2 regions of the Streptomyces viridosporus T7A genome follow, and region 2 is predicted to be linked to the other one. Evidence: riboswitches for the same ligand, from Rfam matches in the RefSeq annotation. Region 2 holds a riboswitch; the other holds the start of a gene.
The links. A riboswitch is a leader RNA that binds a small molecule or an ion and turns the genes downstream of it on or off. The one in region 2 is predicted to bind glycine.

Region 1: it holds a riboswitch for glycine, as region 2 does, so the genes downstream of both, gcvP (aminomethyl-transferring glycine dehydrogenase) here and gcvT (glycine cleavage system aminomethyltransferase GcvT) in region 2, are expected to answer to the same signal.

Annotation. Positions count from the first base shown of each region.
Region 1 covers NZ_CP023700.1:1,655,902-1,659,299, forward strand. The annotation lists gene gcvP (aminomethyl-transferring glycine dehydrogenase) at 1-1,456, opposite strand, end outside; glycine riboswitch at 1,631-1,726, opposite strand; gene CP969_RS07830 (PRC-barrel domain-containing protein) at 1,841-2,215, shown strand; gene CP969_RS07835 (DNA polymerase IV) at 2,649-3,398, opposite strand, start outside.
Region 2 covers NZ_CP023700.1:5,697,304-5,700,701, forward strand. The annotation lists gene glyA (serine hydroxymethyltransferase) at 1-144, opposite strand, end outside; gene gcvH (glycine cleavage system protein GcvH) at 159-536, opposite strand; gene gcvT (glycine cleavage system aminomethyltransferase GcvT) at 663-1,790, opposite strand; glycine riboswitch at 1,895-2,020, opposite strand; glycine riboswitch at 2,021-2,121, opposite strand; gene CP969_RS26440 (AAA family ATPase) at 2,344-3,012, shown strand; gene CP969_RS26445 (enhanced serine sensitivity protein SseB) at 3,080-3,398, shown strand, end outside.

The DNA of each region.
Region 1 (3,398 bases), 4.0 Mb from region 2:
CGGAGCGGTGCTGGTGGAAGACGGGGTGCGTGAGGTACTCGTCGGTGCGCAGGAGCGCGTCCGGCAGCGCGTCCTCGGCGACCGCGTCCAGCGCCTCGACGTCGCCCTCGACGCCGAAGGCGCCCCACACGGCGGCGAGCAGGTCGCGGGTGGTGGTCTCGTCACAGGCGATCGAGACGTGGTCGGCGTCGACCGGACGCAGGTTGACGCCCCGGTCGCGCGCGGCGGCGACGACCTCGGCGGCCCGCCCCGGGACCCGGACGGTCAGCGTGTCGAAGTAGGAACCGTGCACGATCTCGGCCCCGCCGGCCCGCAGCCCTTCGGCGAGGACCGCCGCGTACCGGTGGGTGCGCCGCGCGATGGTCCGCAGCCCCTGCGGGCCGTGGTAGACGGCGTACATGCCGGCCATGACGGCGAGCAGCACCTGGGCGGTGCAGATGTTGCTGGTGGCCTTCTCGCGGCGGATGTGCTGCTCACGGGTCTGCAGCGCCAGCCGGTAGGCCTGGTGTCCGTCGGCGTCGACGGAGACGCCGACGAGCCGCCCGGGAAGACTGCGCGCCATCTTCTCCTGCACGGCCATGTATCCGGCGTGCGGTCCGCCGAAGCCCATCGGCACACCGAAGCGCTGCGTGGTGCCGACCGCGATGTCCGCGCCGAGCTCACCGGGCGACTTGAGCAGGGTGAGGGCGAGCAGGTCGGCGGCGACGGTGACGAGCGCGCCGAGTTCGTGCGCCCGGTCGATCACCGGCTTGATGTCGCGTACGGCGCCGGAGGCACCCGGGTACTGGATCAGCACGCCGTTGATCTCGCGCTCGGCGACCTCGGCGGGGATGCCCTCGCTCAGGTCGGCGACGACGACCTCGACGCCGGTCGGCTCGGCCCGGGTCTCGATCACGGCGATGGTCTGCGGCAGCGCGTCCGCGTCGACCAGGAACAGGCCCTTCTTGTTCTTGCCCATGCGCCGCGACAGCGCCATCGCCTCGGCGGCGGCGGTCCCCTCGTCCAGCAGGGAGGCGCCGGAGGTCGGCAGGCCGGTGAGCTCGGCGACCGTGGTCTGGAAGTTCAGCAGCGCCTCGAGCCGCCCCTGCGAGATCTCCGGCTGGTACGGCGTGTAGGCCGTGTACCAGGCCGGGTTCTCCATGACGTTGCGCAGGATGACGGGCGGGGTGAACGTTCCGTAGTACCCGAGCCCGATCATGGAGCCGAGCACCTCATTGCGGCCGGCCAGCGAACGCAGCTCGGCCAGCACCTCGGCCTCGCTCCGCGCCCCCGGCAGGTCCAGCGCGTCGGCGTTCTTGATCACATCCGGGACCGCGGCGGCCGTCAGTTCGTCCAGCGAGCCGTAACCGACCTGCGCGAGCATCTTGGCCCGGGCCTCGTGGTCGGGGCCGATGTGGCGCTGTTCGAAGGGCGTTCCCTGTTCGAGCTCGGAGAGCGGAGTGCGATGGACGGTCATTGCGGAGGCCTCCTGGTCTGACGACCTTCGAGGGGCACCACGGCGCTGGTGCCCGGACGGCCTCCCCCTCTGTCATCTCAACCTGAGAGCTTCACCGGACCGTCCGAAGGCGTCCGGCTTTCACCGTCGGTGAGAGCGGAAGCCGTCGACACCCGCCCTGCTTTCCAGAGTGACCTCGTCCGTGCGGTACGTGAGCCTGAGAGATTCCGGGGAGGATTTGCTCCTTCGGCGCCTCCGGTGGACTCCGGAGGACTCTCCCGCACGGGGTCAGCAGCCGTTTGCCAGCGTACCAGCGAGCGCCGCACCGGGACTTTCGAGTGGCCGCTGCGCCGATTGTGCCTTTTCGTAGTGCTTACGGATGAGTGTGCGACCAGTGGAGGGCCCGTGCAGACCGACATCGATCCGCGCCACCTGATCGGCCGCAAGGCGTTCGACCGCAACGGAACCCGGATCGGCACGATCGACGAGGTCTATCTCGACGACGCCACCGGAGTGCCCGAGTGGGCGGCGATACGCACCGGACTGTTCAGCAGGGACGCCTTCGTCCCCCTGGAGCCCAGCGAACTGATCGACGGCGCCCTGCACGTCCCCTTCGAACGCGCCCTGATCAAGGACGCCCCGGACTTCGGCGTCGGCCGCCACCTCTCCCCGGAGCAGGAGCTCCAGCTCTACCACCACTACGGCCTGGACGTCACCGCCCCTCCCCCGCTCCCGGACCGCGACTTCGGCAGACTCGCGGGCAAGGACGAACCGGCCTGAGCACCCGGCGGCCCCTTCCCGGCCGCCGTGACCTTCGGGGGAAGGAGCCGTCCCGCTCACCGGTCCGCGGACGACGTCCGTGCCGCCCGGGGCCGACGAGACGGGTCGGCCCGCCCGGTCCCCGTCGCCAGGGCGGAGACGTCCCTCGGGGAGAGCGGAGCGCTCCACGGGCTCTCCTGCCTTCCGGTTCCGCACCGGCAACCGCGCCCGGCCCCGGCGACCCCGCCCGTCCGCACGGGGCCATCGGGGCCCGTCCACGGACCGCCGGGACCGGCGAACCGCGGGCGGAGCGCGAACCGCCCGGAGCCCCCGCCCCGCCCGCGGACGCCCGGCCGCGCACCCCGCTCACCGCGCTCACCGTGGCGGCTCACGGCCGCCCGCCCGTCCGGTCCCGCGTCCGCACCCCACCGGCCCCGGCGACCACCGACCCCGCTCACGGACCCGCCGACCCCACCCCGCCGGCCTCCGCCCGCTCACTTCTTCCCGGTCTTCGCGCCACCAGCGGCAGCGGTTCCGCCGGCTCCAGATCCGGGTCGTCGATCCGGAAGGTCTTCACCCGTCCCGGTCCCGAATCGGGCGTCTCGAAACGCACCGTGACCCGGCCCAGCCCACTGCCCTGGACCCACCCGTGCCCGTGGGCGGCGTGCCGCACGTCGTGCCCCGCCGACCAGCGCCGCTCGGCGGGAGCCTGCCGCTCCTGCGCGGGAGCGGCCTCGGGCTCCTCGGCGAGGACGTCCTCGTCCACGCCCGCCGCCTGCGCGAACAGGTCCTCCTGCGTGTAGGCGGCCAGTCCGCTGACCCCCACGCCCAGCAGCCGCACCCCGCCCGTCGTGTCGACCGACTCCAGCAGCCGCGCCGCCGCCTCCCGTATCACCGCCGGATCGTCCGTCGGCCCCCGCAGCGTCTCGGACCGGGTGAGGGTGGAGAAGTCGTACCGGCGCACCTTCAGCACGATGGTCCGCCCCGACAGCCCCGCCCCGCGCAGTCTCCGCACGCACCGGTCGGCGAGCCTCCGCACCTCCGTCCCCACCCGCACCCGGTCGTGGATGTCCACGTCGTACGTGTCCTCGACCGACACCGACTTCGTCTCCCGCTCGGCCACCACGGACCGCTCGTCCCGCGCCAGCGCCATGGCGTACAGCGCGTGCCCGTGGGCCTTGCCCAGCAGCCGTACGAGCTCGTC
Region 2 (3,398 bases):
GCCCTGGGCCTCCATGACCGCGACCGGGGCGAAGTTCTCCGAGGCGATCATCTCGAGGGTGGACTGCTGGCGGTGCAGCTCGGCGTCGACCGCCGCGGCGACGGCCGGGTCGAGCTCGTGCAGGGGCGTGTTCAGAAGGGACATGCGGCGACGACTCCTCAGCCGGCGATGTGGGCGTCGTACTCGGCGGCGGTCAGCAGGTCGGCCGGCTCGTCGGTGATGCGCACCTTGAACAGCCAGCCGCCCTCGAAGGGGGCCGAGTTCACCAGCGACGGGTCGTTCACCACGTCCTCGTTGATCTCGGTGACCTCGCCGGAGACCGGGCAGTACAGGTCGCTGACCGACTTGGTCGACTCCAGCTCGCCGCAGGTCTCGCCCGCGGTCACGCTGTCACCGACCTCGGGGAGCTGGACGAAGACGACGTCGCCGAGCGCGTTGGCCGCGTGCTCGGTGATGCCGATCGTCGACACGCCGTCCTCGGCGGCCGACAGCCACTCGTGCTCCTTGCTGTAACGCAGCTGCTGGGGGTTGCTCATGGCCTGGATTCTCCTGTACGCGGTGGGACTGCTGGTGAGGGGGGCGGACAGCGGGGAGCACGCGTGAGCGGGTACGGAGTACCCGGCCGCACCCGTGGGCGGCTGTCCGGAAACGCTACGACGGTGTCACTTCTGCCGCTTGTAGAACGGCAGCGCCACGACCTCGTACGGCTCCTGGCTGCCGCGGATGTCCACGGTGACGCCCGCGGTGCCCGGCGCCGCGTGGGCCGCGTCGACGTACGCCATCGCGATCGGCTTGCCCAGCGTCGGGGAGGGCGCGCCGGAGGTGACCTCGCCGATCACCTCGCCGCCGGCGACGACCGCGTACCCGGCGCGCGGGACCCGGCGGCCCTCGGCGACCAGGCCGACCAGGACGCGCGGCGGGTTCTGCTCGGTGCGGGCGGCGGCCTCGGCCAGGGCGGCGCGGCCGACGAAGTCGCCCTCCTTCTCGAACTTCACCACCCGGCCGAAACCGGCGTCGAAGGGCGTCAGGGAGGTGCTCAGCTCGTTCCCGTACAGCGGCATGCCCGCCTCCAGGCGCAGCGTGTCGCGGCAGGAGAGCCCGCACGGGACCAGGCCGGCCCCGGCGCCCGCCTCGGTCAGCGCCTGCCACAGCCCGACCGCGTGCTCCGGCTTCACGAACAGCTCGAAGCCGTCCTCGCCGGTGTAGCCGGTACGGGCGATGAGCGCGGGGACACCGGCGACGGTGCCGGGCAGACCGGAGTAGTACTTCAGGCCCTCCAGGTCGGCGTCGGTCAGGCCCTTCAGGATCCCCGGGGACTCGGGGCCCTGCACGGCGAGCAGCGCGTAGGCGTCGCGGTCGTCGCGCACCTCGGCGTCGAAGCCGGCCGAGCGCTCCACGAGGGCGTCCAGCACCGTCTGGGCGTTGGAGGCGTTGGCGACCACCAGGTACTCGGGGGCCTCGGCCTCGCCGAGCCGGTAGACGATCAGGTCGTCCAGGATGCCGCCGTCCTCGCGGCAGATCATGGTGTAGCGGGCACGGCCGGGCTTGACGCTCCCGATGTTGCCGACCAGGGCGTGGTCGAGGAACGCGGCCGCCTGCGGGCCGGTGACGGTGATCTCGCCCATGTGCGAGAGGTCGAAGAGACCGGCCCTGGTGCGCACGGCGTTGTGCTCGTCGCGCTCGGAGCCGTAGCGCAGGGGCATGTCCCAGCCGGCGAAGTCGGTCATCGTCGCGCCGAGCGAGCGGTGCAGCGCATCGAGCGCGGTCCGGCGGAGTTCGGTACTGCTCATCGGTCGGTCTCCCAGGGAGATGGGGTCCCCCGCGCCGGGGGCCCCTGTTCGAGCGAGGTCGAGAGCTCGGGGGAGAAGCCGGACATGGGGATGGGCGAGGACGATCCTCCCCATCTGTCATCGGAACCTGAGAGGTTCGCCATGACCGCCCGCACAGGGGAGGAGCCACGGCTTGCACCTTGGGTGGAGCCGCCGGAGCACTGCCGCGGCGGCCCGCTTTTCAGATGTGCCTCGCCCGCGCGGTATCGGGGCCTGAGAGATTCAAGGGAGGAACTTGCTCCTTCGGCGCCCCGGCGGCACACGGTGCCGGGGACTCTCCCGCGCGGATTCAAACGGCCGGTATGCAGTTGGCGCGCCCATCATTGCACGCATCCCCGGGGCACGGCAGGGGGACCTTCACCGGGTATGCACAGCGTGCGCGGTCCGTCACAGTGGGCTGTGGCGGGGTTGTTTCGGGACACGGACGGAAACGGGAGGCTCGGGAATTACCTTCTCTTTACACTCGGCGGGGATGAGGACCGGCGTGCCCGGCCCCCAGGGGAGGACGATCACGGTGAACAGGACCACGGCGTGCGCCACCACCACGGGCGTCGCGCTGCCCGAACGGCCGGACACTTCGGCCCCGGCGGCCCGCGGCGCGCTGCCCGCGCCGGTCGTCCAGGACCTGCGCGAGCGCGCCGGTGACAGCCCGCGCGCCCTGCTCTTCGGGCCCCGCGACCTCGTGGTGGTCACCGGCCTGCCCGGCAGCGGCAAGTCCACCCTGATGCGGCGCGCGGTGCGCGGCGCCCGTGTGGACTCCCAGGACACCCGCGACCTCTGGGAGCGCCGTATGCCGCGCTTCCTGCCGTACGCCGTCTACCGCCCGCTGGTCCGCCTCGCCCACTACGCCGGGCTGCACGGGGCCCTGCGCACGGGCGGGGGAGTCGTCGTGCACGACTGCGGCACGCAGGCGTGGGTGCGCCGCTGGCTGGCCCGCGAGGCCCGGCGCCGGGGCTCGCGCCTGCACCTGCTGCTCCTGGACGTCCCCCCGCAGCAGGCCCTGGCCGGCCAGCGGGAGCGGGGCCGGGGCGTCTCCCGGTACGCGTTCCTGCGGCACCGCGCGGCGAGCGGCCGGCTGCTGCGGGCGGTGGAGCGGGGCGAGGTGCCGGCCGGCTGCGGCTCGGTGGTCCTGGTCGACCGGGACGCGGCGAACGCGCTGCGCCACATCGGCTTCACGGGCTGACCGGCCGCGGCGCGACAGCGGTTAGCCTTTTGAGCCACAGCAGTGGTTCCAGGCAGGCGGTAGGCAGATGGACTTCCCGGCGCAGACACAACCCCACCCGCATGGCGGATGGCCAGGAAACGAGCTGGAGGAGGTGCTCTCCGCCTCCCTCGGCGTCCCCTCGGCGGGCAGCCGGATCGTCGAGGTGCTGGGCCGCAGCTTCGTCTGGGTCCCCCTGCCGTCCGGCGGCGGCCCGCACAGCGGCCCGCTCGACCTGCCCACGGTGGAGCTCGACGGCCAGGCGTACGTCCCGGTGTTCAGCTCCGAGGAGCAGTTCCGCCAGGTCGTCGGCTCCCACATGGCGTACACCGTCGCGCCGGCCGTGGAGTTCGCGCGCGGTCTGCCGC